DNA from 3 places in the Marinomonas sp. A3A genome. Region 2 is predicted to be linked to each of the others. Evidence: predicted binding sites of a transcription regulator. Region 2 holds the regulator's gene; each other region holds the start of a gene.
What was found. The regulator FliA, encoded in region 2, starts transcription of late flagellar genes. The targets are predictions, from matches to a motif close to CTAAAGTTNNNNNNNNNNCNGCCGATA.
Positions count from the first base shown of each region.

Region 1 (10,380 bases), 2.2 Mb from region 2:
TGCAATGATAGCGTGACGCAGTGCAGTAATTTTCTTCATTGTTTTCAATACTTCTTCTAAAGGCCTTGTTAAAATACGGTCTAAATTTTCACTATGAGACCTTTATTGTGTCACTGCTGGAGTCAGATATGAATGATTTTATCATTGCCCCTTCGATCCTTTCTGCCGATTTTGCTCGACTAGGTGAAGAGGTCGACAAGGTCTTGAAGGCCGGAGCCGACATCATACACTTTGATGTGATGGATAATCATTATGTTCCTAATTTAACGATTGGTCCTATGGTCTGTAAAGCATTACGCAAACATGGCGTGACTGCTGATATTGATGTTCATCTTATGGTGAAACCAGTAGATCGTATGATTGGTGACTTTATTGAAGCAGGTGCTTCTATGATTACTTTTCATCCAGAGGCCAGTGAGCATATTGATCGCTCTTTGCAAATGATTCGAGATGGTGGTTGTAAAGCTGGTTTGGTATTCAATCCTGCAACCTCTCTTGAGCATTTAAAATATGTGATGGATAAAATCGATATGGTCTTGATAATGTCGGTAAACCCAGGCTTTGGAGGTCAATCTTTTATTCCTGGTACTTTAGATAAGTTACGTGAAGCTCGAGCCTTGATTGATGCCAGTGGTTATGATATTCGTCTTGAAGTCGATGGCGGTGTGAGTGAAAAGAACATTGCTGAAATTGCACGTGCTGGCGCGGATACCTTTGTGGCTGGTTCTGCGATTTTTGGTAAAGACAATTACAAAGCCGTTATCGATGCGATGCGTAAAGAATTGGCGAGTATACGTTAATGAAAACGCCTAGCTATTTTTCAAAGTGGTTTGATGGTTGGCCTGAGTTAGTTTGCTTGGATCTTGATGGCACGCTAGTTGATAGTGTTCCTGATATTGCAGGTGCCGTAGACGCTTTCTTGGCTGAACTTGGTGCGCCGCTTGCGGGCGAGGAACTTGTTCGTGGTTGGGTTGGCTTTGGTTCGGCTAAATTGATTGAGCAAGCGCTTGAGTGGGCTAAGATTGATTCAGCTAAGCATGAAGAAGCGTATCGCATTTTCTTGACGCATTATCATGCGCACTTGACCGATGGCACGACGCTTTATCCAAATGTGAAAGCCTTACTGAAAGCCTTTAAGCATAACGGTGTGCCCGTGGCTCTGATTACCAATAAGCCAAGTGTGTTTGTGAAACCCATGCTAGATCATTTTGAGCTGACCGAACAGTTTGGTTGGTTGTTAGGTGGTGACACGCTAGAGGAGAAAAAACCATCTGCTATGCCTTTGTTGCATTGTAGTGAGTCTATCGAAGCTTTACCTGAAAATTGCCTGATGATCGGTGACTCGATTACCGATTTTAAAGCGGCAAACAATGCTGGTTTCAAATGTGCATTGGTTACCTATGGTTACAACCAAGGTATTGATCTTGCGGGGCTAGGTGCTGATGCAGTAATTGATGATTTAGCTGAGCTGTTAGTCTGATTTTATTGATTGTGAGATAAAGCTAAAAGGCCAGACTGTTTCTAGTTTGGCCTTTTTTTGTGTTTTAAACGTTATGAATTACTTTAGTTCTGTTCTCTCGGAGATGACTCTTTCTGAGGTTGCTCTTTTGTAAGCTGCTCAGATGAGTTTGCCTGTTCTGACACTAGAGTCATTTGGCTATCATTTGCCATATGAACCGTATGAGTTGGGAAAGCAACTTCCGCATCGTGCGACTCAATAATTTGCATAGCTTTGAATAGCACATCTTGTTTGACGTTGTGGTAAGTCCGCCAGTCTACGGTTTTTGTGTAGGCATAAATAAAGAAGTCTAAAGAGGATGGGCCGAACTGATTAAAGTTCACCATGTAGGTTTCGTTTGTGTCCAAATCTTCATGATTGGCAACCATGTCTTTTATATCTGCCAGAATCGTTGGTAGCAGGCTAAAGTCACGATAGCGTACCCCAATGGTTTCATTAATACGTCGATGGGTCATGCGTGATGGGTTTTCAACTGAAATCAACGAAAAAGTAGAGTTAGGAACATACAAGGGGCGTTTTTCAAAAGTGCGAATGCGGGTTTGTCGCCAGCCAATATGTTCAACCGTACCTTCAATGTTTTGATCTGGAGAGCGAATCCAATCGCCAATCGCAAACGGGCGATCTAAATACACCATTAAACCACCAAAGAAATTGGCCAGTAAGTCTTTAGCTGCAAAACCGACGGCAATACCACCGATGCCGCCAAATGCCAATACGCCGGAAATGCTGTAACCTAGGGTTTGTAAAATAACCAATACGGAAGTGATGATAACGGATGCACGTAGTAATTTACTGATTGCGCTGGCTGTTGTGTAATCTACATTGGTGGATATTTTACTAGAGCTTGTTAAGGTTCTTTCACTTTCGGATATGCAGCGTAATACAAACCAAGTCAGGATAGCGATAACTCCAACTTCACGTATTGCATGGACAAGTGACAAAAAATTGGGGTCGACTTCTGATCCAGAGATTTCTGCCGCAATGCTCAAGCCAGCTAACCAGATAAATACTCCAACAGGTTTTTGGGCGGCGTGAATTAAGACATTGTCCCAAGGGGTTTTGGTTTTTTCGAGTTGTTTGTCTATGCGCATTAATATGCGAGTGGCAATAAAATTAACGATAAGTGTACCGAGTACAACTAAAAAAACTCGGACAACCCAGTGCATTTTAGTGTCGCCCAAGCCCAAATATACTTGCATTGTTTCCCAATTCATTATGCTTACTCTATCTCTTTGTTAAGTTCGTGAATGGCTCTGATTAGAGGTTAGATCTATAGTGTTACGCTAAATAAGTAATAATGTTCCTAATCCTAAGAAAGCAACGAAACCAGCAATATCGGTTACAGTGGTTAAAATGACGGACCCAGAGAGCGCCGGATCAATACGTAACTTATCAAGCAATACGGGTATTAGAACGCCAGACAAGGCTGCCATTATTATATTGACGATAATGGCTAGTCCTATCACCATGCCAAGCATTGGGCTTTCAAACCACCATAGAGTGACGACGCCAATGACAATGGCCCATAAAATACCGTTTAATCCACCGACTTTTAGCTCTTTTGATAAAAGTGATTTTAAGTTGCTGCGAGTGATTTGTCCTAGAGCTAAGCCTCGTACAATCAGGGTTAATGTTTGACTACCAGCAATACCTCCCATGGAGGCAACAACAGGCATTAATACCGCTAGTGCAACGACTTGCTGAAGCGTGGCTTCAAATAGCCCGATAAATGCTGAGGCTAAAAATGCCGTCAGTAAATTTATACCAAGCCAAATGCCGCGAGTTGCAGCGCTGCGTTTCACCGGCGCGAATAGATCCGATTCTTCGTTTAGACCTGCTGTCGACATCTGCTGTGCTTCATGTTCTAAGCGCCATGTTTCCATAGCAAGTCCCGCATGAAAGCGACCTAGTAAGATTTGATTGTCATCTACGACAGGGAGTGCTGAGAGATAAGAGCGTTCTAGTTGCTCTGCAGCTTTTGTTAGTTCAGTATCGGCGCGGATAAAGGTGCAATCTTCATCTATTAGGCTCGAAATGGGTTCATGGCCTTGTGCTTTAAAAAGCTTATCAAATTTTACACAACCGACCCAGCGGCCAGTTCTGTTCACTAGATAGATCATGTCTGTGTAATCTGGCGTGCTTTTTTTCAAGAGTCTCATTACTTCAGATGTGCGAATAGACTGTGATGCAATTAATAACTCGTGATCAATCCAGCGGCCGACAACGTCATCATCGTAAACAATACCTTGTTGATAGTATTCGCGCTGCTTGTTGTCCATTTGCTTTAAAGCAATGTCGACAAGGCGGTCAGGTAATGAGTCCGTTATTTCGAGTAGGTCTTCGGCGTCGACATCAGTGAATAAGGTTTCAATCTCTGAGTCATCTAGCTCTTTTAATAGTAACTGGCGGGATTCCCCGCGCATTTCAACCAAGATGTCTAGGCGATTGGCTTGCTTGATATTGGCCCATGCTTGTCGTCGTTGGGCAAGCGGAATGGATTCAAGCGCTAATGCCACATCATCTGGTGTTAATTCTGAAATGGCCTTGTTAACGGACTCAGGAGAGTGCTCGTCATGAATGAGGGTTTCGATGAGGGCGGCGACTTGGCTATGCACTGGGCATCCTTAAAACACTGAATGATGGCGGTAAAGATAACATGCTTTCTAGTGTGCGGTATAACCTCTTGCATATCAAACAAGGCTTTGTTTTTACACGATATTATTTAAAACCTTCCAAAATACTGAAATATAAAATCCAAATTATGGAGTTGGTTGATGGAGATGTTAGCCTGTAGTGTGTGTTATTTAAGCTTTATCTGTCTCTAGGGTTGCAAGGACTGGCGAGACAGGGCCTTCCTGACAGTGTAGAATTTAGCGCACTTTAAACTTCGGTTTTATTGTTTGTTTGTCGGTGTATTTAGTTTTTGATGTCAGTTTCTGAGGATTGTGACATTAGTTTAGGTCAACATTGTTTTATAGGCGCGCCTCTTCTTTATGTTATTGATGATCGATAATTATGACTCTTTTACTTACAATCTTGTTCAGTATTTTCGTGAGTTGGGTGCGGATGTGCAGGTTTATCGTAACGATGAAATTAGTCTTAAAGACATTGAACTGCTTGCTCCTTCTCATTTGGTTATTTCGCCAGGGCCTTGTACGCCAAATGAAGCGGGTATTTCTTTGGCTGCAATCGCGGCATTCGCTGGAAAAATTCCAATATTGGGTATTTGCTTAGGCCATCAAAGTATTGGTCAGGTCTTTGGTGGCGAGGTAATTCGTGCTAAAAGTGTCATGCATGGTAAAACATCGTTGATTTACCACCAAAATACTTCTGTGTTTTCTGGTTTGCCAAATCCACAGATCGCGACACGCTACCATTCTTTAGTTGTTTCTGCAGACTCATTACCAGATTGCCTAGAGGTGACCGCTTGGAGTCAAAATGCAGGAGGCGATAGAGAGGAAGTTATGGGGATTCGACATAAAACGCTTGCCGTTGAAGGGGTGCAGTTTCATCCTGAGTCAATTCTGACCGAAGCAGGCCATGCCTTATTGGCCAATTTCTTAACAAGATAGTTTTAATACAATAGGAGAGGCTGGTGGATATTCAAAAAGCGATTGCTGCCGTTGTTGAGCGCCAAGATTTAAGCGGCGACGAGATGCGAATAGTGATGAATGACATCATGACGGGAAAAGCCACACCAGCACAGATAGGCGGTTTTTTAATTGGCCTGAGAATGAAAGGTGAAACTGTCGAAGAAATTACGGCAGCGGCGCAAGTAATGCGAGAATTATCGAGCAAAGTACACTTGGATCTTGAGCACGTGGTTGACACCTGTGGTACTGGTGGCGATGGCGGAAACTTGTTTAACGTATCGACAGCGTCTGCGTTTGTTGTTGCTTCTGCGGGCGGCAAGGTTGCTAAGCATGGTGGTCGTTCTGTGTCTTCAAAGTCTGGTAGTGCTGATGTGCTGGAGCAAGCAGGGATTTATCTTGGTCTTGATGCAGTACAGGTTTGCCGTTGTGTTGAAGAGATTGGCTTAGGCTTTATGTTTGCACCGAACCACCATTCTGCGATGAAGTATGCAGTCGGTCCTCGAAAAGAAATGGCAACGCGCACTATTTTTAACTTGCTTGGCCCATTGACCAACCCTGCTAATGCAAAATGTCAGGTGATGGGGGTTTTTCATCAGAAGTGGGTTCGTCCTATTGCTGAGGTGTTAAAAGCCCTGGGCAGTGAGCATGTAATGGTAGTTCATTCTGAAGATGGCTTGGATGAAATTAGTATTGCTGCACCAACTTATGTGGCGGAGTTAAAGAATGGGGAAATCTCAGAATACAAAATATCTCCTGAAGATTTCGGTATTCCATTGCAATCTATTGATACTATTCAAGCAACAGATGCGACAGAAAGCCTTGCTTTAGTCAAAATGGCATTGGATGGTAAAGGTAAAATAAACCCAGCTAGGGACATTGTTGCCTTAAATGCTGGTGCAGCAATTTATGTTTCAGGTATTGCTGATACCTTAGCTGAAGGTGTGAATATTGCGGAAGACGTGATTGGTGGTGGTACGGCCAAAGTTAAGATGTCTGAATTAGCCAGTTTCACGCGTTGTTTTATGAGTCCTGACTCACTGTAATGATAGGAGCAGTAGCCTAATGCAAATAGAAACACCGACAATTTTAAAGAAAATTGTAGCTCGAAAGTATGAAGAGATTACTGAGCGCAAATCTCATACACCGTATGGCAACTTAGAGGTCGCCGCATCTGTGGCGAATGTTCATAACGCTCCTCGCGGTTTTGCTCATGCGTTAAGGCATCAAATAGCCATCGGTAAATCTGGTGTTATTGCTGAAATTAAGCAAGCCTCGCCTAGTAAAGGGATTATACGCGATCCATTTATTCCTGCAGATATTGCCCGTTCCTATGAAAGATCCGGTGCCGCTTGTTTGTCAGTTCTAACAGACAGTGATTTCTTTAAAGGCCATGAAGATTATTTGGTTGAAGCGCGCTCGGCTAGTAAGTTGCCGGTGATTCGCAAGGACTTTATTGTCGATGAATATCAGGTGCTTGAAGCTAGAGCAATAGGTGCAGACTGTGTTTTATTGATTGCAGCGTGTCTAAGTGGCGAACAATTGCGAGAGTTGGATCAAATGGCTCGTGATCTTGGTATGGATGTTTTGGTAGAGGTGCATAATCGCCCAGAGTTAGAGTTGGCTTTGGAGTACACACAGACCGAACTGCTTGGGATTAACAACCGTGATCTTCATACCTTTGAGCTTAGTTTAGATCATACGTTTGAATTGATGGGGAGTGTGCCTTCCAATCGCTTGATTGTTACTGAGAGCGGAATTCATACTCGTGATGATGTGGCCTTGATGAGACAAAATGGTATTCATGCATTTTTAGTTGGCGAAGCTTTTATGCGCGCTGATGATCCAGGTGAAAAATTGGCTGAGCTATTTCAGTCGTAGAGATAATAGCTTCAGCTATAGCAGAATTAAGTAAGGTGGGAATATGAAGACGAATGTTAGTTGGCAAGAAGATGTGCATTTTACTGCTGAAACAGGCTCTGGTTTTAAGGTAGAAATCGACGGTAACCAGCTTGCTGGGCCAAGACCAATGGAACTTATACTTGCAGGGTTGGGCGGTTGTACTTCTTATGATGTGGTTGGAATTTTAAAAAAATCCCGTCAAGATGTTGTTTCTTGTGTTGCTCAAATTGATGCTGATCGAGCTGATGCTGTTCCTGCCGTATTTACTGAAATTCGTGTGCACTTTGTCGTTACGGGCCGTAATCTAAAAGAAAGTGTTGTTGCTCGGGCTGTTAAATTGTCTGCAGAAGAGTATTGCTCAGCGTCTCTAATGTTAGAGCGAGGCGGTGTGAAAATTGTTCACAGCTTTGAAGTTATTGAAGCTGAATAAGATATTGCTTGATAAGAGTGTTTTAAAAAAAAGAGCCGAGAGGTTCTTTTTTTTGATTTTTTTCTGTTGGGCTTGAGGTATTGGTGTCCCCACCAGGACTCGAACCTGGAATAGCTGCTTAGGAGGCGGCCGGTATATCCTGTTTACCTATGAGGACGTATTGCAAGGAGAGATTTATACATTAATTACGATGAAAATACAAATGGCAGCTAAGTATGATGTTGATTCTTATGGTTTTTTAAGCTCTGCCTAGTGTGTGCTTACTGCTTATTGGTCGTGTAGAGCCTCTGGCGGTATAAACTTTGTTTTTACTGCTATGGCCTTGGAGTAGTTCGAAAAGGTGCTTATTACGCTTTTGTAACGTGTTGAGAATTCTAGCGTTTGTGTTGTTTTGTGTTTTGCATTTTTTTAGCAGTGCTTCACACTCTTGCATTAATAGGCGAACCTTGTCCATAGAGCTGTCTTGAAGGCTAAGCCAGTTTTTGAATTCTTCTTCGGTAGGTTTTTTTCTGTCGATGATGTCAAATTTAATGAGAATGTTAACTCTTTTCTCGTTAAGTTGATTCATTTCATCAAGAAGGGTTTGTTTTTGCTCTGATAGGCTAACAATAAGTTCGGTATCTAATTCACCATAAGCTAAACGTTCTTCATCAAGAAGCGAAGAGAGTCTTTCTAAAATCTCTTTGCTTCTGATAAATATTGGTACGATAGGAATCATAAGACAAACCGTTTACAGACTGTATAGAGGTAACAGTCTAGAATAGCGAATCCATAGAAGCCATATTATTCGCTAACTTCTGTGTGTCTATTTTGTATTCGCCAGCTGCAATAGCGCTTTTAATTTGTTCTACTTTATCCATATCGACATCAGGCAGGTTGTTAATTTTAGACTGCTGACTTTGTAGCGTTTGCGCAGTTCCGCTTAATTTGACTGTGTCTTCTGCTAACGTGCCGCCACTTTGAACTGTACTTTGTTTCTCCGTTGCACTACTTGTTGCATCGTCTTTTTGCGATCGTTCGCTTTTGTTGATCGTGCTCTGGTTTGATAGACCTGTAAAATGTATTGCCATTGGGTTTTCCGCCCTTTAATGATTTGCCTGTCTATGTTGTCGGCTGGGTCTATAAGAACTTTAATTAAAAGCCCCAAAAAAGAGTATTTATTTGTTGCCGATCAGTCTGTACTCAATAGTTTACAAGAACCTCACTGTCAGTTACAACTTTGGCGTATATAATTCGTTCAGAACTTGTGTTTTTGACTCGGATTTGTTGACCCTTAACACCATTTTCTAAAGCAACACCGTTCATTCGGACTATAATAGTGCCACTGCTTGCTGTTATTAGTACTGAATCGCCTTTTTTAACTAAGGTCGGCTGATTAGTTAGATCGTCAGTGATAACTGTGTTTATACGTAAGTTTCGTGAAGCAATTAGGCCATAAGGTGGGGATCTTTTGGTATAAACGTGTCCTCTTAGGTTGGATATGTCAACTTCGCCCACATCAGTGTTTGATTTACTGATGACTTGGCCTCTATTTATTGGGGTGATGGTTTTTATTGCTGGAATCATTATTGACTGTGTTACTGGTACGTAGGATTTCCAGGTCGGTGAGTCACAGCTGACTTCATAGTTTGTGCGTTTGGTGGCGTCTGGTCTTTGATTGTTGATCTGAATGGATTTGTCTTCGCAATCAGGTAGGTAATTGAGAGCTGCGAGATTATTTAATGTTATGTTGATAGTGGCGTCAGGGTATATTTCTGATAACCGAGGGATTTCTACTTGATTGATGTAGTGATTAATTTGTTCTTCAGTCGTTGTGGCAAATGTGAAGCCAGCTTGGAAACAAATGAAGGCTATGCTTAGCCTTATGATTCGCATGATTTGTTCTCTTTGTTTATTATTACGTTATAAATAAGATAGTTAGTAAAAAATTTGAATTCACTTTATCATTGGATGATACATTTTAACAATTTTGAGGTGATACCTCAGTATAATGTTTACACATTTTGGAGGCGTTTATGGCTGGAGTTCTGGATACTGTTAACCAACGTACACAGCTCGTAGGAGAAAATCGACTTGAATTGTTGCTGTTTCGCTTAAATGGCAAGCAAATTTATGGCATTAACGTTTTTAAAGTGAAAGAAGTGTTGCAGTGTCCTAAATTAACTGCTATGCCTCATAGCTCTCCTGTGGTTCGAGGTGTTGCTCATATTCGTGGCGGTACTATTCCTATTTTAGATTTGGGGTTGGCTACGGGCGCTAGCCCAATTGAAAATATTAGTCAGTGTTTTGTGATTATCACGGAATACAATCGTCGAATTCAGGGTTTCTTAGTGCGAGGTGTAGAGCGCATTGTAAACATGAATTGGAGTGATATTCAGCCGCCTCCAAAAGGTTTGTCGAATGATAATTACCTAACGGCCGTTTGTCAGGTTGATAAAGAAATGGTTGAGATTATTGATGTTGAGCAGATTTTATCTGAAGTTGCTCCTACTCGTCAGGATATTTCTGAAGGTATTGTTAATGCCGGCGTGACAGAAAATGCGCAAAAACATCATATCCTTATCGTAGACGACTCTTCGGTTGCGCGTAAACAGATTAAGCGTTGTATGGAGCAGGTTGGTTTTGCTACCACGGTTTTATGTGATGGTCGTGAGGCGCTTACTTATCTTCAAAATATGGTTGCAGAAGGCAAGGATGTGACGAAAGAATTCTCAATGGTCATATCTGATATAGAGATGCCAGAGATGGATGGTTATACGCTAACGACTGCGATCCGTAACGATAGTCGTCTGCAAGACCTATTTATTCTTCTTCATACCTCTTTGAGTGGTGTGTTTAACGAAGCGATGGTTAAAAAAGTGGGAGCTGATGGCTTTTTAGCGAAGTTCCAGCCTGATGAATTGGCTCGATTGGCGATAGAAACAGTGCAGGTGCAATCA
Region 1 is NZ_CP025532.1:1,149,621-1,160,000, forward strand. Features, by position in the region: gene CYL31_RS05325 (DUF3530 family protein) at 1-39, opposite strand, end outside; gene rpe (ribulose-phosphate 3-epimerase) at 129-800, shown strand; gene CYL31_RS05335 (phosphoglycolate phosphatase) at 800-1,480, shown strand; gene CYL31_RS05340 (mechanosensitive ion channel family protein) at 1,564-2,733, opposite strand; gene CYL31_RS05345 (magnesium transporter) at 2,803-4,134, opposite strand; gene CYL31_RS05350 (anthranilate synthase component II) at 4,513-5,091, shown strand; gene trpD (anthranilate phosphoribosyltransferase) at 5,115-6,155, shown strand; gene trpC (indole-3-glycerol phosphate synthase TrpC) at 6,175-6,990, shown strand; gene CYL31_RS05365 (OsmC family protein) at 7,034-7,441, shown strand; tRNA gene CYL31_RS05370 (tRNA-Arg) at 7,523-7,598, opposite strand; gene CYL31_RS05375 (flagella synthesis protein FlgN) at 7,680-8,159, opposite strand; gene flgM (flagellar biosynthesis anti-sigma factor FlgM) at 8,197-8,511, opposite strand; gene flgA (flagellar basal body P-ring formation chaperone FlgA) at 8,624-9,316, opposite strand; gene CYL31_RS05390 (chemotaxis protein CheV) at 9,457-10,380, shown strand, end outside.
Region 1: a site for FliA is predicted at 8,549-8,575, ahead of flgM (flagellar biosynthesis anti-sigma factor FlgM). Genes of this name have one in related genera too.

Region 2 (10,380 bases):
ATCATAAATACGAACTGCGTCATCATGAAGTCGATCTGCCAGTAAATCTGGATCAGTGCCATCAATAGCCATTTGCAAAGCTCTGCTCGAAAAACGATTATTCAACACTTCGACATCTGACTCTAAAGCAAGCAAGGATAACCTTCTAGCTTTATGGGCAAGGTTGTTTATTAAGGCGCGGGCAGAGTTAAAATCATAAACAGGTGGGAAAAGGCTCCACTTAATCAAAACAAGAGCACGAGCCGCTTCTTGGATACTACTCTGAATTAATGTGGCACCGATACTACCAACAATAACGATAATGGCAGATGGCAAGTTAAGGAGAAGGATTACCTCTCCTCCTCCTAACCAATTAGCTAGAAATACTGAACTGAAAGCAATTAATAGTCCTGCTAAGGTAACAAAATCCACTAGCCAACCTCGCGTGCAATGCGCTCACCAATATGCTCTAAATCAATAATATCATCCGCTAGGTTTGCTTTTTCCACTGCCATTGGCATGCCGTAAATCACACAAGACTCTTCACTTTGAATCCAGACTCTTGAGCCTGAACTCTTCAGCATACGAGCACCTTCGCGACCATCAACACCCATTCCTGTCATGACAACAGATAATACTTTCCCTGGATAACATTTTGACGCTGAACCAAAAGTAACATCTACAGAAGGTTTGTAGTTTAGACGCTCATCCCCATCGAGAATACGGACACAGCCGCCATTTCGAGGGTCAATCATCATTTGCTTTCCACCAGGAGCCAATAAAGCAACACCTGCTTGTAAACGATCACCGTCTTGCGCTTCTTTTACTGTAATCTGGCAGATATTGTTTAGTCGTTCAGCAAAAGCACCAGTAAATGCTGCTGGCATATGCTGAACTAATACAAGAGGCGCTGCAAAGTCCTTAGGTAATTTACTTAATACAGCTTGCAAAGCCATTGGACCACCAGTAGATGTTCCAATGGCAACAAGACTAACTCGTTTCCTTACACGCGGAATAATAACACCGCGATCAGTTACGATAGGCTTGGGAGCCTCACGTGGAGCAAGTGCAGCAACAGGCTTTCTATCTCCAGCAAAGCGCGTTCTAGCAACCGCTAATACACGATCAACCAATGCCCGCTTTACTACCGCCGAATCACGAGAGATATCCTCAAAGTTCTTCGGCATGAAATCAACCGCACCAGCCTCTAGAGCATCTAGAGTAACTTTTGCCCCCTCATGAGTTAACGAGGAGAACATAAGCACTGGCGTTGGCTTAAGCTTCATAATGTTAACTACGGCTGCGATACCATCTAACACAGGCATCTCGTAATCCATAGTAACAACATCAGGCGATAGGGATTGAACCTTATCTATCGCCTCTCTTCCATTATTTGCAGTACCAACTACGGTTAGTCTAGGATCAGCTTCAAATATCTCAACCAGACGACGTCGAAAGAAACCAGAATCATCAACCACCAGCACCTTAACAGGCATATCACATCCCCTAAATGAACAACGTATTACCTAGATGCATAACTCTTAAGCATACTAGGCACATCCAGAATCAATGCAATACGACCATCACCAGTAATGGTTGCGCCTGCCATACCAGCAGTACCTTGCAACATTTTACCCAACGGTTTTATAACCACTTCTTCTTGACCAACCAATTGATCAACAACAAAACCCACTTCACTCATACCCACTTGAACAACAACAACATGAGCTTCGGCAGGTAAATCGTCTCGATTATTACCCTTAATTAGCCAATTCTTCAGATGGAATATAGGTAAGGTTTTGCCACGAATAACAACAACTTGCTGCCCATCAACCACGTTAGTTTTCTTCAAATTGAGATGAAAAATCTCATTAACACTCACTAGAGGAAAAGCAAACGCTTGGTCTGACAAAGTCACCATTAGAGTTGGCATGATCGCTAGCGTTAATGGCACTTTAATAATAAACCGAGACCCTTGCCCTAGGACTGATTTAATCTGCAATGTACCATTTAGCTGTGAAATTTTCGTTTTAACAACGTCCATCCCAACACCACGACCAGACACATCTGTAATTTCTACCTTAGTAGAGAAACCTGGTGCAAAGATTAAATTAAACGCTTCTTCATCAGATAACCGATCCGCAGCATCAGCATCCATCAAGCCTTTTTCAACAGCCTTCCTACGAAGCAAACTAGGATCCATACCAGCACCATCGTCTTCGATGGACAATAAGATATGATCACCTTCTTGCTCAGCAGATAGAATCACCGTGCCCATTCTAGGCTTACCACTAGCCTCTCGAACATCTGGCGCTTCAACACCATGGTCTACAGAGTTACGTACTAAGTGGACTAAAGGATCGGCCAAAGCTTCAACTAGATTTTTATCTAGATCTGTCTCTTCACCACGAAGAATGAGGTTAACCTCTTTCTTCATATTACGAGCAAGGTCTCGAACTACTCGTGGAAAGCGCCCGAAGACTTTTTTGATAGGCTGCATACGCGTTTTCATTACCGCGTTTTGCAAATCGCCCGTTACCACATCTAAGTTAGCAACCGCTTTACCCATCGACTCATCTTCACTTTGAAGACCCAATCGAACAAGTCGGTTTCGAACTAACACAAGCTCACCAACCATGTTCATTATGTCGTCTAGACGCTTAGTATCAACACGAACTGTTGCTTCTTGAGTAACCGGCGAATTAGCTGTTTTTTCTTTAGCACTATCCGCTTCAGGCTCTGGAGCCTTAGGTTCAGGCTTCGGAACAGGCTTAGCTGCGGGTTTAGGTGCTGCTTTTGGCTTCGCCGATGCCGCTTTTGGCTCAGTTTTAGCTTTTGGCACTTCTACCTTTTCAGCTCCACCTTTACCTTGCAGGCTATCTAAAAGGGATTCAAATTCATCGTCAGTAATCAAGTCAGATTCTGCACCAGAAGAAGCACTGATATCTGCTTTAGATTTGTCTTCTTTGTTGCCTGAAGTAGGCGTTTCACCATGAAGTTTATCAAGAAGCTCTTCAAATTCATCTTCGGTTATTTCGTCTGAAGAAATATCAGCCGATGTAGCACTGTCCGCTTGGTCATCATTAATTCCAGGCGCACCACTGCCGTGAAGTTGATTCAATAATGCATCAAATTCATCTTCTGTGATTTCATCGTCTGTTCTTGCCGCTGTGCTGCTTTTATCGGCACCACTATTAGATGGAACATCATTATCTGATGAAGTATCGCCTAATGCATCAAGCAAAGATTCGAACTCATCGTCAGAAATATCGACAGATTCATTTTCTACAGAAACGGTCTCTTCAATTTCTTCAACATCAGCATCATCTTGCTCTTCAGCGACATCTTCGACTTCATCTTCATCCGCCTCTGCAAGTTCTTCTGCAGTTGGAGCCTTTGCATATGCAGCGAGCGCTGCGATCAACTCAGGTGAAGCACGTTCTGGCTCAGCGCCTGCACGTACAGCATCGAACATTTCATTTACAGCATCAAGAGCCTGTAAAACAATATCCATTAAATCAGAATCTATTTTACGCTGACCGTTCCTTAAAATATCAAAAACGTTTTCAGCATAATGACAACAATCAACCAAGGCAGTTAATTGTAAAAATCCAGCACCACCTTTTACAGTGTGAAAACCACGAAATATCGCGTTAAGCAGTTGCTTATCATCTGGATTTTGCTCTAAATCTACTAGTTGTTCGGAAAGCTGCTCTAGGATTTCACCAGCTTCTACCAAAAAATCTTGTAGAATCTCTTCATCGACCTCGAAACTCATCCTCAGCTCCTTCTAGAAACCAAGACTTGATAGCAAGTCGTCTACTTCGTCTTGACTATTCAGTACTTCAGGGTTGTTTTGTTTATTAATAGCTGGGCCATGTCCACGAGTGTCATCGTGTTCAGACTCTTTCTCTTGGTGTTCAATCCCCGAGATACTATCAACGCGTCCAGCAACAGCAACGAGATGCACAAGTTTTTCTTCTACATCTCGAATTAAATCATTCACTCTAGCGATTACTTGACCTGTTAGGTCTTGATAACCTTGCTCTAGAAGAATTGTGTTGAGGTTTGAATGCAAGGTAGTGGCACTGTCATCTGCGTAAGACAAGAAGACATCAATACGCTTATACAAGTCTCTGAATTCTTGAGGTGTTAAGTCTCTCTGAATTAAACGACTCCAGTCTTTACGCAATTCCCTTGCTTGACTCTGTAACTCACTGGCCACAGGGACACTACTGTCCACCATGTCCATTGTTTTATTGGCAGCCGCACTAGTCGTTTCAATAACATAGTTCAGTCGATCAGAGGCGTCAGTGATTTTAGTTGCAGAATCTTTTCCGCCCTCACCAACAACTAAGTCCATTGAATCAATTTGAAAATCACGAATGGCGTCATGCAGACTTCGAGTTAAAAAACCCACTTCGTTATAAAAGCTTTTATGACGAGCTTCACTTAACTCTTGGATTATTTTAATAGCGCCACTGAAATCACCAACTTCAATGTGATTTAAAAGCTCTACAGCACCGTCTTTTACTAGGTTTTCAAATTCCACTAGTCCAGATCCCAATACATTTGACATCTAAGTTCCCTATTTAGCAGCGTCTATTCGTTCGAATATTTTCTCAATTTTTTCTTTGAGAGCCACCGCGGTGAAAGGCTTAACTACATAACCGTTTACCCCAGCCTGAGCTGCAGCAATAATTTGGTCACGTTTAGCTTCTGCCGTTACCATAAGAACAGGAATGCTTTTCAACTTTTCATCAGCACGAACTGCACGAAGCAATTCAATACCTGTCATGCCGGGCATATTCCAATCGGTCACAAGAAAATCTATTGTTCCAGCTTGAAGTATAGGCAATGCAGTTGTTCCATCATCCGCTTCAACTGTATTGGTAAACCCTAAATCCCGTAATAAGTTTTTAATGATTCGTCTCATTGTCGAGAAATCATCAACAATCAGGATCTTCATGTTTTTATCCAATGCAACCTCCACACCCCAAAGGTAATATTCCACAACTCATAATTAATCTCGCCAATCACTTAATCGAGCTCGCAATCGCATAGCCGCTTGACTATGAATTTGACTGACTCTTGATTCACTGACACCTAATACAGCACCAATTTCTTTCAAGTTGAGTTCTTCATTATAATAAAGAGACAAAACCAACTTCTCTCTTTCCGGTAAATCATCAATTTCTTTTGCCAATTGATTTTGAAAACCACCCTCTTCAACTAAAGAATAAGGTGCATTTTCTACTTCAGATTCAACACTATCTAAATTACTTGTATCAGAGTCTAGCATTTCTTCATAGCTAAACAACTGAGTCGACATGGATGAATGAATCATTTCATGATATTCATCCATGCTTATATTCATATGAGATGCCACTTCCATATCGGACACCTCTCGGCCTAACTTTGCTTCTAATTCTTTAATCGCATTAGCAACCGCTCTACCGTTACGCCTAACAGAACGAGGTGCCCAATCGGTTTTTCGCACTTCATCCATAATGGAGCCGCGAATACGAATGCCTGCATAAGTTTCAAAGCTAGCACCTTTAGTAGATTCAAAACGCTTATACGCCTCAATCAGCCCCATCATGCCAGCTTGAATTAAATCATCTACATCCACACTATCAGGCAAACGCGCCAATAGATGGTAAGCAATTTTTTTTACCAAATACCCATATTGCTCAACAATCGCATCAATCGAAAGCGTCGCTTTTTTAGAGTATGTGTTATATCCGTTTTTGGTCTGCATAAAATAGTCTAAGCAACCTTTACCATTTAAGTTAGTTGCGCTAACTAACTGTACTACATAGTTTGGCGCAACGCTTTCAGTAATAACAAAATTTTACTAACTACCATACTTTAGTGACCCATAAAGCTGACTATAATGCTCTGCAGTATATACTGCCCTACTAATCAAGTTATGCGCCCGAGCTGGCTCAATATCATCTGGAATTCTTTGACCATCCGCGATATATACAACAGGAAGACCTTCTTCAATAACTACACTAATCGCTTCACCAAGTGAAGCAGATTCATCGAGTTTACTTAAAACACAACCATCTAATTGAACTTGAGAATAAACATCGACAACAGTTTTTAAAACCTGCCTTTGGCTTGTACAAGGTAATACTAGCAGTTTTTTAAGACTTGCCCGAGCACGCTTCATCATTAAAAGTTGTCGCTCTAGATTTGAATCCCTTGGATTCATACCTGCAGTATCAACAAGCACTAAAGAGTAATTAGCATATTTTGACAATACTTCATTTAAATCTGAATACTCATTCACCACTTCAACAGGTACATTTAAAATACGACCAAAAGTTCGTAATTGTTCATGCGCAGCAATTCGGTAAGTATCTGTGGTAATTAAAACAACACCTTCAGAACCATGCTTCAAAACATGCTGGGCAGCAATTTTACCAATAGTTGTTGTCTTTCCAACTCCGGTAGGGCCCATAAATGCAATACAACCTTTCAGCTCAGAGGAACTTGAGCGAACAGGTATGTAGTCCGCTAGATGTGCAAGCAAGCGATTCCAGTCATCTTCACGACCTTTTAAATCAATATCATCGATAAGCCTAGACACAACAAAGTCTGATAAACCTAAGCCTTTTAACTTTTCACGAGCACGCAATTCTACTGCGTTTTCCTTAGCCTCAACTCGACTTTCATTTTGCTGACGCTGCTCAAGCAAAGCCCGAACATTTTTCAGCTCGAGCTCCATATCTCGCAACTGTTTGGCACTCTCGCTATTACGAATAGATAAAGCCTCCTCAACAGCGGGATCTTCTTTGTCACTTGACAAGGGAGGCATTTCAAACTGTGATGTAGGACGTTTTTCAGAATATGTAGGTGAAGTATTTTGTACAGGACCCTGTTGTTTCGCTCTCTCTATGCGCCCTAAATAGTCGGCACTGGGGTCGGCATATTGCTCAGAACGAGGCGCAGACGACCGTTTAGAGGTCATACTAGAAGGTAAGGATCCATCATAATCTAGAGCAGCGACTATCTCTATCTCACCTGTAGGCAGGCGTTGATTTGACAAAATGACCGCATCAGGGCCTACAGCATCACGAACCTTCCGTATCGCTTGCCGCATGTCAGGTGCTCGAAACCGCCTAATTTGCATGAATAACTTAATCCTTCCAGTTTATTTTTCTTACAAATCCATAGCTTACCCGAAAGATCACAATAAATATAGATACAATCCATCACGTTAATAGTTAGATCTTATTGTCCAATAACACCCACCACAGTAATGCGTTTGTGGTCTGGTACTTCTTGATATGAAAGTACCGACATATTCACCATACCATAACGCATAAAACGCGCCAACATAGGTCGTATGGGAGCCGACACAATCAAAATAGGCGTATTCCCCATCGCCTCTTGCTGCTCCGCAGACTGACGTAACGAAGCTTGCAACTGTTCAGCCATTTTCGGCTCTAAGATCAGCGCCTCTTCATTTTTAATGCCCGACTGCTGACTTTGCTGAACCGTCTGCATAAGCATTTTTTCTAGCTGCGGTTCCAGCGTTAAAACAGGAATTTCTTCTACACCATCTGCCAATGTCTGAATTATCAAACGCGACAAAGACGTTCGAACTGCCGCTGTAAGGATCATAGGGTCCTGAGTTTTTGGCTGCACACCCATAATCGACTCAGCAATAGTACGCATATCCCTTAAAGGCACACCTTCTATCAATAAATTCTGCAATACTTTAAGAAGAACACTTAAAGGTATGGTATTTGGTACTAACTCTTCGGCCAATTTAGGATTATATTGTTTCAACAAACTCAATAACTGCTGAACCTCATCATGACCGATCAACTCATAAGCGTGTTTATGCATAATCTGATTAATATGAGTTGCAACCACAGTACTGACATCAACAACCGTGTATCCGTAAGTTTGCGCCTGGTCTCTTTTCTTAGGATCAATCCACACAGCATCCAACCCAAAAGATGGATCCTTACCGGCGACCCCATCAATAGAACCAAAAACTTGACCAGGATCAATCGCCAAATCTTTATCAGGATGAACTTCAGCCTCAGCCAAACTCACTCCCATAAGGGTTACTCGATAGGCATTCGGCATTAAATCCAAGTTATCTCGAATATGTACACTCGGCACCAAAAAACCTAGATCCTGAGATAGCTTTCGACGCACACCTTTAATCCGCGCCAACAACTCACCACCTTGCGTTTTATCAACCAAAGGTATCAGACGATAGCCTACCTCTAAGCCAAGCATATCAACAGGCGCAACATCATCCCAACTCAAGTCTTTTACTTCTGCTGGCACTGGATTATCCGAAGAAGCTTTACCGGTACTTTTCGGCCCTTGCTTAGGCTTTTGTTTCTTACGATACTCAAGAAAATAAGCAAGACCACCCAAACAAGCAGCCAATGATAAGAAAGAAAAATGCGGCATTCCTGGAACAACACCCATGATCGTCATTACACCAGCTGCGACATACAAAGCCTTTGACGATCCAAACATTTGACGGACAATTTGGGACCCCATGTCACCAGACTCATTAACACGAGTCACCATGATTGCCGCCGCAGTAGACAACATTAGAGATGGAAGCTGAGCCACAAGACCATCACCGATGGTCAATAATGAATAGCGCTCAATGGCTTCCGAGAAAGAAAGATCATGCTGCGCCATACCAATGGACAAACCACCAATTATATTGATTCCAAGGATCAATAATCCAGCAACTGCGTCCCCTTTTACGAATTTTGAGGCACCATCCATAGAGCCATAAAACTCAGCTTCGGATGCAATTTCAATACGACGCTGCTTAGCCTGATCGGCATCAATCATGCCTGCATTTAAATCAGCATCAATAGCCATCTGCTTACCTGGCATAGCATCCAAGGTAAAGCGCGCACTTACTTCGGATATACGACCAGCACCTTTGGTCACTACCGCAAAGTTGATAATCATTAAGATTGCAAAGACAACAAAACCAACTACGTAGTTGCCGCCAATAACCACTTCACCAAATGCTTGAATTACCTTACCTGCTGCATCACCACCTTCGTGACCATTCAATAAAACCACACGAGTCGATGCCACGTTAAGTGCCAATCGCATTAAGGTAGAAACCAGCAGAACGGTAGGGAACACAGCAAAATCTAAAGGCCGCATTGAATAAATAGCGACCAACAACACAACAATAGCTAACGCAATATTAAAGGTAAAAAGTACGTCCAATAAAAAAGCAGGAATAGGCAAGATCATCATCGCTAAAAGCGATAACAACAAGATAGGAATACCTAAATTCCCACTAAAAATCCCTTGAACCTGTCCAGCAAGTCGACCGCGGTCAAAATTCACACGTCATCCTTATTGGAAGAAAAACTACAAAACATGATTAACTACCGTCCCACTGAAATTCATCAGGCACATCTAAGTTTGGCATCGTTTCTGGTCGCGGCGCTCCCATACGAGCATTACGCAGCTGATATACATAAGCCAACAATTGAGCCACCACTTTAAACAAACCCTGCGGTATCTCATCACCAATCTCAGTATGGTGGTATATCGCCCTTGCTAATGCGGGCGATTGTATCACAGGGATGTCATAGTGATTGCCGACTTCACGAATTTTCAATGCAATAAAATCACCGCCTTTAGCGAGCAGCACTGGTGCCGCGCCACCAGCTTGATCATATTTCAACGCCACAGAGAAATGCGTAGGGTTAGTAATAATAACATCGGCACTGGGCACATCAGACATCATTCGATTCATCGCCGCTTGACGCTGCATCTGACGAATTCGCCCTCGCACTAAAGGATCACCCTCCTGCTGCTTATATTCATCTTTCACTTCCTGCTTGGTCATTTTTAGTTTTTCTTTATGTGACCAAACTTGAAAAGGCACATCAATCGCAGCAATCAGCGCTAAAGCAAGCGTAACAAAGACAAAGGACCAAATAACAATATCAATACCATGAGCAATAGCCAGCTCTATTGACTGAAAAGTTAATCCAAGCGTTTCTGGCAAAAAGTAATTCACCACCAACACAGAAATAAGACCAACTAATGTCACTTTGGCAATAGATTTAAAAAGTTCCACCAAAGATTGCACCGAAAACATTCGCTTTAAACCCGCTATCGGGCTCATTTTGCTAAGCTTTGGAGTCAGCGGCTCCCACGAAAAATTCAACCCTCCCAAAGCGATACTGCCAACAATACCAGCAACCGCCAGTACAGACATAAGCAAAACCATAGAGTCCATCATAGCCACAACAGACTCGTACAGATGAAAAACCATACGACTTAAATCAAAAACATCAGCTCGCTCAACCAAAAAATTAAAATCAAACAACACAGCGAGATCACGAACAAGCAAAGTCCCCGTTCCGTAAATAGTTG
Region 2 is NZ_CP025532.1:3,388,994-3,399,373, forward strand. Features, by position in the region: gene CYL31_RS15860 (flagellar motor protein) at 1-411, opposite strand, end outside; gene CYL31_RS15865 (protein-glutamate methylesterase/protein-glutamine glutaminase) at 411-1,475, opposite strand; gene CYL31_RS15870 (chemotaxis protein CheA) at 1,502-3,757, opposite strand; gene CYL31_RS15875 (protein phosphatase CheZ) at 3,770-4,558, opposite strand; gene CYL31_RS15880 (chemotaxis response regulator CheY) at 4,568-4,948, opposite strand; gene CYL31_RS15885 (RNA polymerase sigma factor FliA) at 5,003-5,740, opposite strand; gene flhF (flagellar biosynthesis GTPase FlhF) at 5,837-7,120, opposite strand; gene flhA (flagellar biosynthesis protein FlhA) at 7,222-9,339, opposite strand; gene flhB (flagellar biosynthesis protein FlhB) at 9,377-10,380, opposite strand, start outside.

Region 3 (10,380 bases), 140 kb from region 2:
ATACATTGCAGGTAAGCCAATTAACTTTGGTGGTATGTCTTTTATGATGAGAGGCGAACCAGGTGCGGTGGCTGATATTCAATTAGACAAACCTGTTCGTGATAATGTGTTGAATGAAATTAACGATTCCTTAGCGGTTTTGAAAGATCGTTATTCAACCCATGCTGAGCGTGAGCGAGCATTCTTTGAGGCCTCCAGTAGTATTAAGAATGCGCAACAAAAAGTGGGGGATGCTCGATCCTCCGTGGGTGCGCGTTTAAATGTGTTACGTGATCGATCGAGCTACAGTTTGGCAAATCAGCTGGCCAACGCAACCGCTCAAGATCGTATAGCTGGTTTGGATATGGCTGAAGCAGCTACGGAATTGTCAATGAAGGAGTCGGCGTTAACAGCTTCACAAAAGGTGTTTACTCGTATGAGTAATCTTTCCCTATTTAATAAGATGTAAGTTTTAGGGTATAAGGTAAAAGATGTCAGTATTTAAAATGGAGTCCTGTTTTGGGGCTGATATCAATGTTGGGTATTTCGATATGGATGAAATACTCAGTATCTTGGACATTAAAGATACAATTGTTGGCAGTAAGCGGGTTCAAAGCCTGATAAAAATGCACGGTCGAAAAGATCGCATTGTCGGTGTGGCTATGCGTCAAATAACCTTTGATGTGCTGCGTCCCACTTTAGATTCTGAGTTCCTTCCCTACGATCCTTACTTTTCTGACGACAAGCTATTAAACAGTCGACGTGAACGCTTATATGATGCTCAAGAGCGATTTCTTATTTTATGTATGTCTATTGCTAGTGGTCGCTCAGTAAGAAGCCTTAAAAAGCTTAATCCGGATTTAAACACAAAAGAGTTACGCAGTAAGCATGGTCGAAGCCAAAGTCTCTTTCGTTATTTTCGACAAGAATTAAACGAGCAAACCAGAGAATATATCCTGAGTTATAAAGCTCGAATGGATAAGAGTGGAGATCTAAATAAAGGCAGTGTACCGAATGGCTTGGGGCCAGCGGTCGACATTGAACAACAAGTGTCAAAATCTGCAGCGCTCAAAAAAGTTCCTATAGAAAGTAAATTTATTCCAACTGCATTTGATGATGAAACCACTACCGCGCTTAAAATATTTCAGGATGGATACTCTTTATTATCTACTCAGGTAGAGCGCTTTAAACACGGTGAGCAGTTAGAAATGTTGGAGCTTATGAAGTTCTGTCGTCGGCTTATTGAGTCTCATACCCGTAATAATTTTTCGCTCATGGCAATACGCCATATAAAAGATGCTTCAATTTATTTGGAGCAGCACGCTATGGGGATGGCTGTACTTGGTATTCACTTTGCCAAAGCAATGAAATTGTCGAATGCCTATGTAGAGGTGATTACGCTTGGTGCTCTATTGTTTGATTTGGGGCGTTTTCGTTTGCCTGCGGCAATGGTAGCAAAAACGACAAAAATGACGGATAGTGAGTTTGATTTATTTCGCAGGCATATTCAGTTTGGAGAGCAGATCTTGCAAAAATGCGATGGTGTGCCTAAGGCGGTATATCAAATGCTGTCTGATCATCATGAAAAAATTGATGGTTCTGGCTATCCTGCAGGTAAGCAGGATCAAGAAATTTCAGTCTATGGAAAGATTGCGGCAATCATTGATGCATATGATGCAATGACCTCAGAGCAGCCGCATAAACCTTCTATGGGCCCAATAAAGGCATGTCAGCAGATGAGCAAAGAGTCAGGTTTAGCATTCGATAAAAAACTGCTGATGGTCTTCTTAAAAAGCATTGGTAGTATTCCAGTTGGTTCTTGTGTTTCCCTATCTAACGGGCGTGTTGGGTTTGTTTTGACGCTGAATAAATCTTTTCAGCCTTCTTTGGTTCGTCAGGTTTATAGCGCTACGAATAAGGCGTTTGTTGAAGCTTCTGATATTGAGTTGAATAAATCTGCTAACTTGAGAACAGAGGTGAGAATAGAAAAAGAAGTAGATCCTCAAGCATATGGTTTGCAGTTTATTAACCACATTTCATAATTTTCACCGTTCACCGTTCACCGTTCACCGTTCACCGTTCACCGTTCACCGTTCACCGTTCACCGTTCACCGTTCACCGTTCACCGTTCACCGTTCACCGTTCACCGTTCACCATTAGGCAGATCTTTTGATGCCTACCTATATTTTGTATCCCTTCTGTTTTCCGGTTTTTTTTAGTCTTTTTCATGTTTTTTACTTTTATTCTTAAAGTTATTTACGTTGAGTTCGATAACTGTGAGTACCGCTTTTTTTGAGTTAGGAAGATGCAAAAAAATCAAAAAAAGTATAAAAAGTATAAAAAAATATTAAAGATCAGCGCGAATGTGTCGATAACTTTAATAAGAGACAAAAACCAAATAACTAATTAAATCAAAAGGTTGTCTCGTTTAAAAAATATTTTTAGGAGAGAAAAAATGGCTTTATATGTAAATACTAATGTGTCCTCGCTGAATGCTCAGCGACTACTTTCAAACTCTAGTCGTGACCTTGATACGGCATACCAACGCTTGTCATCTGGTCGTCGAATTAACAGCGCTGCAGATGACGCTGCAGGTCTTCAAATTTCAGATCGTTTGACCTCACAGATTAATGGTTTGAACCAATCTGTACGAAACGCGAACGATGGTATTTCTTTATCTCAAACAGCTGAAGGTGCCCTGGACGAAACGACAAGCATGCTACAACGTATGCGTACTCTATCTATTCAGGCAGCAAACGGATCAAATTCAGACAAAGACCGTGTCGCGCTACAGCAAGAAATGGCGCAATTGTCTAAAGAGATCAACCGTGTTGCGGAAACAACCACATTTGGTGGTGCGAACTTACTAGACGGTACTTACCAAGGTGTTTTCCAAGTTGGTGCCGACGCAAACCAAACGATCAGTTTTACTTTGGAGTTTGGTGGTCCAAATAATTCTATTGATTACCAAGCTAATAATGGTTTCACCATGTCCGGTTTGTCCAGCCAAGCTTCGGCTCAAGTTGACGAAGTTACTGCGTCTATTTCAACTATGGTGAATGCGCAAAGTATGATCGGTATTATTGATAGTATGATTTCTGCGGTAGATTTTAAACGAGCAGAGCTGGGTGCGGTACAAAACCGATTTAGTTCTACTATTACTAACTTGAGTAACATTTCTGAAAACGTATCTTCGGCTCGTGCTCGAGTTCGTGATGCCGACTTTGCTCAAGAGACGGCCAATCTGACTAGTACGCAAATTTTGCAGCAGGCGAGTAGTACCATTCTTGCTCAAGCAAATCAGCGTCCTCAGACTGCGCTTTCTTTATTAGGTAATTAATTTATACAAAATAGCGTGAGGTGAAGCCGCACTAGATTGCAGCTTTCGCAAATGATTCGAGTTTGTCTCGGAAAATAGGCTACTTCTCTCTCCTAGAGGTGCCTTTTATGCCGGGTGATTTTTTCACCCGGCTTTTTTTTGCCCAAATAGTGAGTTTTTGTGCGTTTTTTGATGCTTTTGGGTGGTTTAGGAGAGGGGATGTTTGGTGTTGAGGCTTATGCCGCAGGCGATTATTGAGCAAACAGATCGCGATATATATGTCGTTTTGCTCTTGACCGGCTTTGAGATGAGCTTTTTTGATGGAGTTCTTTTAAAAGTATAGATCATTCTTGATGAGTAATTTCAGTGATGAGTTTGTGCCTTAAATATATTGTTCAGTTTGCGAGAAGCTATAGATGATTTTGCTAGGTTTTCAGTGGTCAGGCTCGCATCTAAAAGTGAAGTATGCGGAATAGAGAAAGCTCTAGCGAATTGAAATGTGTCGAATGCATGTTGTGGCTATGCCGTATTTCGTTGTGTGTAAGGCTGTTGTGGTTGTATGAACAATGAATTTTTTATGGGCAGCGCAGCCGCGCCTTTTTTCACGGACTCGGGTTGCACGCTGAGCGCTTGGTTTTTGAGGAGTCAAGTTTGGTGACAGGTTGCTTATTCGTATTTTTGCATAGATTACTGCTGTGACTGTAGCACGGTCATTTGTTGATGAAAAAGTTAGGTTTCTGGCGCTATTTGTGTGGATGAATAACGGGCAGAATTTAGTTTTCCAGATGTTCCCGACGGCACAGCTGCGTCTTTTTTTTAGGATTTTGGCTGATTGTTGATTCTGAGGAGTCGAGCTTGGTAATAGGTTGCTTATCCGTATTTTTGCATGAGTTACTGCTGTGACTGTGGCGCGGCCATACATTGACACAAAAGTTAGATTTCTGACCCTATTTGTGTGGATGAATCGTGGGCGAAATTTTGTTTTTCGGGTTTCTTGATGGCACAGCTGCGTCTTTTTTTAGGGTTTTGGCTGATACGTTGGGTGTGTTGATTCTGAGGAGTCGAGTTTGGTAATAGGTCGCTTATCCGTATTTTTGCATAAGTTACTGCTGTGACTGTGACTGTGACTGTGGCGTGGCCATACATTGACACAAAAGTTAGATTTCTGACCCTATTTGTGTGGATGAATAACGGACGAAATTTTGTTTTTCGGGTTTCTTGATGGCACAGCTGCGTCTTTTTTTAGGGTTTTGGCTGATACGTTGAGTCTGTTTATTCTGAGGAGTCGAGTTTGGTGACAGGTCGTTTATTCGTATTTTTACATAGGCTACTGCTGTGGCTGCGATATGGCCACGCATTGACACAGGCGTTAGATTTCTGACGCGATTTGTGTGGATGAATAACGGGCGAAATTTCGTTTTTAGGGTTTTTTAATGGCACAGCTATGTCTTTTTTTTCGCGGTCTTGATTGGAGGTTGAGCCTGTTGATTCTGAGGCGTTGAGTTTGGTGGCAGGTTGCTTATTCGTATTTCTACATAGGCTACTGCTGTGGCTGCGATATGGCCACTCATTGACACAGCCGTTAGATTTCTGACGCTATTTGCGCGGATGAGACACGGGCGAAATTTCGCTTTTCGAATCCTTTTAACGGCGCAGCTGCGTCTTTTTTTCAGGGCTTTGGCTAATACATTGTGGGTTTTGATTCTGATGGCTAGCTTGGTGACAGATTGCTTATTTGTATTTTTGCATAGGATGTTGCCGTGAGCGTGGCATGGCCACTCGTTGGCGAAAAATCGGGGGCTGCCGGTATTTTTGTGGATGAAGAGTGGGCTGAATTTCTTTTTTAAGATGTTTCGAAAGGCATGGCCGAGTCTTTATTGATTTTTGAGCGAAACATAGACGACTTTGTCTTCAATAATGGTTTGAGTGGCAGTTTTTGTCTGTTTTTTAATGTGGTAGCCATTTCTTTGGTGATTGTTTGCCGTCTTGGTGAGTTGGAAGTGGAGACCTAGTGAAAGATCTTTGTCAGATTATTTACTTTTGGATCAGGTTTAAGGGATTTTAAGGCGTGTTTTTGGGGCTTTAAGGTAAAAAACACAGTGTTTTAAAAAAAAGTGTAAATAAATTTAATTGTTTTAAATTTATTTTAAAACAATTACTTAGGCATTTATTTGCCGCTATATAGGAGGTTATTTTCCGAAAAACGGAAAAATATTTCCTAAATTGACTAAAGGTTTTCAGATTCTTGTCGAAAACCTTATACGATCTGCTTTTTTGCAGGATTTAATAAAACCTAGGAGGCTATGATGGCTCTTTATGTAAATACGAATACTTCATCTTTAAGTGCACAGCGCCAGCTAATGGGCTCAGCTAAATCGTTGGATACTTCTTTCCAGCGTTTGTCTTCTGGTTTGCGTATTAACAGCGCGGCTGATGATTCGGCAGGTCTACTTATCTCTAACCGTTTAACTTCTCAGGTAAATGGTTTGAATCAGTCGGTTCGTAACGCCAATGATGGTATTTCTTTGTCTCAAACGGCAGAGGGTGCATTGGATGAAACAACAAACATGTTGCAGCGAATGCGTACGCTATCTATTCAGGCATCAAACGGTTCAAACTCAGATAAAGACCGTGCAGCACTACAGCAAGAAGTTAGTCAGCTATCTACTGAGATTAACCGTATCGCATCGGATACTACATTCGGTGGTGAAAACTTATTGGACGGTACTTACACTGGTATTTTCCAAGTAGGCGCGGACTCTAACCAAACTATTAGCTTTAACTTAACCGATGGTGGTATTAACAACACAATCGATTACGCTGGTAATGGTGGTTTCACTATGTCTGGTTTATCTAGTAATGCTACTACTGCTCAGGTTGATGTTGTAAGTGCTTCTGTATCTACAATGGCTAATGCTCAGAGCATGGTAGATGTACTAGATACTATGATTTCTGCAGTTGACTCAAAACGTGCTGAGTTGGGTGCGGTGCAAAACCGTTTTGGTTCTACAATTACTAACTTGAGTAATATTTCTGAAAACGTAGCCTCTGCTCGTTCTCGTGTACGTGATGCTGATTTCGCAGAAGAAACTGCTAAGCTAACAAGTTCTCAAATTCTTCAGCAAGCAAGTTCATCTATTTTGGCTCAAGCAAACCAACGTCCACAAACTGCTTTGTCTCTATTAGGCTAAGCATTATTGGTAGCGGAAAGCTGGGACCTAGTCCCGGCTTTTGTCTATTTGGGGGAACTCTGATATGTCTATTAATGCCAGTGATTTTTCTAAGCAGGGTCTCAATTACTCTTTAAAGCCAGAACAGCGTGCCGCAGAAGATTTTGCCGCATTACGCCAAGCAAATGCTAAAGTTGTACAAAATACAGCCGATACGAGCAGAGCAGATAAAGATAATCGAAACTCTCAATTTTCAAATTCTTCTGCAAAGGTAGAGCCTCACGACGTCGAGATCATGAATCAAAAAATGTCTCAATTAAATGTGCATTTAACCTTTGAAATGACAGAAGACAGGGCGCAAAATATCGTAAAAGTGTTAGATCAGACAACGGGGGATGTGGTACGCCAAATCCCAACAGAAGAGTTTCTTAAAATGTCTGATAGAATAGACGCTATTATGAGCCAGCTAAGTGATATCAAGGGAACCTTGGTAAACAGTGAGGTTTGATTTAGATAACAGATAATGTAGGTGTCAGGAGATAAAGTTATGTCGGTAGGCTCATTAGGTGCAGGGTCTGGTATTGACCTAGAGTCCCTTGTTAAACAAATGGTGAGTGCTCAAAAAGACGCTAAAGTAAAACTTTATCAAGATAAAATTGATGGCTATGAGGCGGAGTTGTCTGCATTAGGCAAAGTTGGCTCAGCTATTGATACTTTTAAATCTTCTGTCAAAGCTCTAAATGATGATGAGCTTTTTACTGGGCGTGATGCAAAAATCGCCCAAACAGAAGGTGAAGAAGTTATTGCTATTACGACAGACAATACGGCCTCAAATGGCTCTTATTCTATTGATGTCAATCAGCTAGCAAAGGGCAGTCGAGTCATGTCGGCGCCTGGTACTTTTTCCTCTGCGGATGATGTTGTTGCTAAACAAGATTCGCGACTTACCTTTAAGGCTGGTAGCAACGAGTTTTCTATTACCGTTGATGCTGGTACGACTTTATCCGAACTTCGTAATCAAATTAATACATCAGAAGATAACTTTGGTGTGTCTGCTAATTTGGTTGATGATGGTAACGGTAATCTATTCTTCACAGCTACCTCTGCCATTCAGGGGGCTGCAAATACACTTAAAATTATCAATACTGCTGTTGTGAGAGATGAAAACGGCAATATTATTGATAATCCTATTGAGGACAGCTCAGACAAAACACTTGATGAGCTTCCTGCTGAAGATGTCGCCGACGGAAAAGATGAATTGGACTTGGCGGGAGATGATGTTGACTTTGCTAATGATGGACCGATTCCTGCCGATGAAGAAAAAGACATAGCAGATTCAGAGAGAGATTCTGCTTCTGTTGATGGCAAAGATTCAGATATTGCTGATAAAAAAGATACTTCTCCTACTGCAAAAAATGCAGTGCTTAGTTTAGACACCATTTCAACCGAAGGAATATCTGCTGGCCTTTATACGCCTTTAGGAGATGAGGCTCGTGATGCAATTATTACTGTAGATGGTATTCAAATTAGAAATGATACCAATACTTTTGATAATGCCGTTGCTGGTTTATCCATTGAAGCATTAGCGCTGACAGATAAAACTACAAAAGTAGACATCAGCTTTGACCAAAAGACAGTTCAGGAAACTATAGAAGAGTTTATTGCTTCTTATAATGATGTTGTTGGATTGCTGCAAGCTAGCTCAGATAGGGGCGCTGTTTTAAATGGTAATAGCATGGTCCGGAACTTGCAGTCCTCCCTATCTACCCAGTTAATGAGTAGTCATGGTGATTCTGGAACCTTTACTTCTATTTTCGATCTGGGTGTGAAAATGGATAACAAAGGTAAGCTTAGTTTTGACAACGCTAAGTTTGATAATGCCATGAAAAAAGGCTATAGCGATATCGCACCATTGATATCTGGTGATAACGGGTTGGCTCAGTCATTAGAAGATCTGCTTGATAACTATACCGGATCTGATGGAATGACAAATTCATTAAAGGATTCGGTTCGCCGGTCGATAGATAATACAGAAGGGACGTTAGAGGCTTATGAAGACCGTATGGTCAAATATGAAGATTCTCTACGGTCCAAGTTTACAAGTTTAGATTCTCGCCTTGCAAATATGAATGCTCAAGGTGGCTATTTAAATTCTGTATTGTCGAAAATGTAGCTGTTTTAAATTGTAATACACGTATTAATGGGGTTGTTTATGTACAAGAGTAAAGGGATCCAAGCCTACAGAAAGGACTCAATTAAGTCCGACTTAGCCTCGGCTGACCCTCATCGCGTCATTCAGCTCTTAATGCAAGGCGCGCTTGAAAAGCTAGCTTTAGGCAAAGGTTGTATCGAACGTTCAGACTGGGAAGGAAAAGCCGCAGCATTAACTCGCGCTAGTGAAATTATTAATGCGTTAAGAGACGCATTAGACCGTGACGTTAATCCAGAGCTTGTGGATAATCTTGAGTCACTTTACGAATACATGATAGTTCGTATCACTGAAGCCAGCATTGCTAAAGACACGAGTATCCTTGATCAAGTAATGGGTCTTATTTTGCAAATTAAAGGTGCTTGGGATCAAATATCTACAGCCGATAAGCAAGCTGCTTATGAAGGTCAGACTGAAGCTCGAGTTGGAGCAGTTTAATGTTTGATATGTCTCACTTAACTGAGTTGAGTGCCGCATTAGAACAAAGTGTTATTGATAAAGACGTAGAAAAAATACAGCTATTATGTGAAGAAAATGATGCCTTTATTCGCTCCATTCAACCGCTTTCTACGGCAAAGGATAATGAGCGAATAAAGCATTTCATATTGGTTCATCAATCCGCTATTCGGTTTATTCGTGATGTTCATGCGGAAATGCAAAAACAACTTTACCAAACTAATAAAACTCGTAAGAGTGTGAATAAGTACAAAGGCGTGAAAAATGCAGAATGAGGAAAATTTATCCTCTCTTGATCAGGCTGAAGCATTCGCTTCGCTGTTTGAAAGAGGTGCATCACGCCTCAAAGAGCATGATCAAGAGTTGACTGAACGATACCTAAGAAACATGACCGTGTTTTCTCAGATCATGCCTCACATATTTGAATCCTTTCAAGATTATCAGCCTAAAAAACGTCATATTTACATGGAAGAAAGCGGTGAGCTTAATCTTTACCGTGAAGATGTTGGTGTGCCACTTTTTTCTAAAAAACCAAGAGCTCAGTCTGCCGAAAGGGTAAACCGAGCCTTTATCAAGCCTAATAAAACGGTATTGAATTTAGAACGCACAGCCAATCATCCAAGTCGCCATGTGTACTATAGTAATAAAATACTAGATCAAGTTGAGTTGCAATCGGCAGGATTAGAGCCACAAAGCGGTTGGCCTGAATTTGTTGGGTCTGCAATATTGTTTGGGGTGGAGTTTGGTTATCAGCTTGAAATGATTCTTGCTGAGCGAGAGATAAAACACCTTTATCTGTATGAGTGTGATCTGGATTTTTTTTATTACTCATTGTTTGCCATTGAGTGGCAGAATATTTTAGAAATCTGTAACCGTGATGGCCGTACCATTCATTTCTTTTTAGGAGTGAGCCCAGAAGAATTTACCGAAAAATATCTTCGTCAGTTAGAAGAAAATGGTTTTTTCATGGCGCCAGAAACTTATCTTTATGTCGGTTATGGCAGCCCTGAAAATGATCTGGCGATTGATTATTTTAAAAAGCAGTATGCTCGTCAGGTGATGGGTTGGGGTTTTTTTGATGATGCTCTAATTGGTGTTGCACAAGGTTTGAAATCCTTGCCTAAAACCAAAGTCGCTCATTTTCAGAGTCGTGAAGCGTTACCTAAATGGGTGAGTAATATTCCTGTTTTCATTCTAGGGAATGGCCCATCTCTTGATCAAGGCATTGAGTTAGTCAAAGAAGTTCG
Region 3 is NZ_CP025532.1:3,526,091-3,536,470, reverse strand. Features, by position in the region: gene flgL (flagellar hook-associated protein FlgL) at 1-448, shown strand, start outside; gene CYL31_RS16535 (HD-GYP domain-containing protein) at 471-2,021, shown strand; gene CYL31_RS16530 (flagellin N-terminal helical domain-containing protein) at 2,435-3,319, shown strand; gene CYL31_RS16525 (hypothetical protein) at 5,161-5,310, shown strand; gene CYL31_RS16520 (flagellin N-terminal helical domain-containing protein) at 5,605-6,489, shown strand; gene CYL31_RS16515 (flagellar protein FlaG) at 6,554-6,976, shown strand; gene fliD (flagellar filament capping protein FliD) at 7,016-8,641, shown strand; gene fliS (flagellar export chaperone FliS) at 8,681-9,115, shown strand; gene CYL31_RS16500 (hypothetical protein) at 9,115-9,408, shown strand; gene CYL31_RS16495 (motility associated factor glycosyltransferase family protein) at 9,398-10,380, shown strand, end outside.
Region 3: a site for FliA is predicted at 5,526-5,552, ahead of CYL31_RS16520 (flagellin N-terminal helical domain-containing protein). Genes of this name have one in related genera too.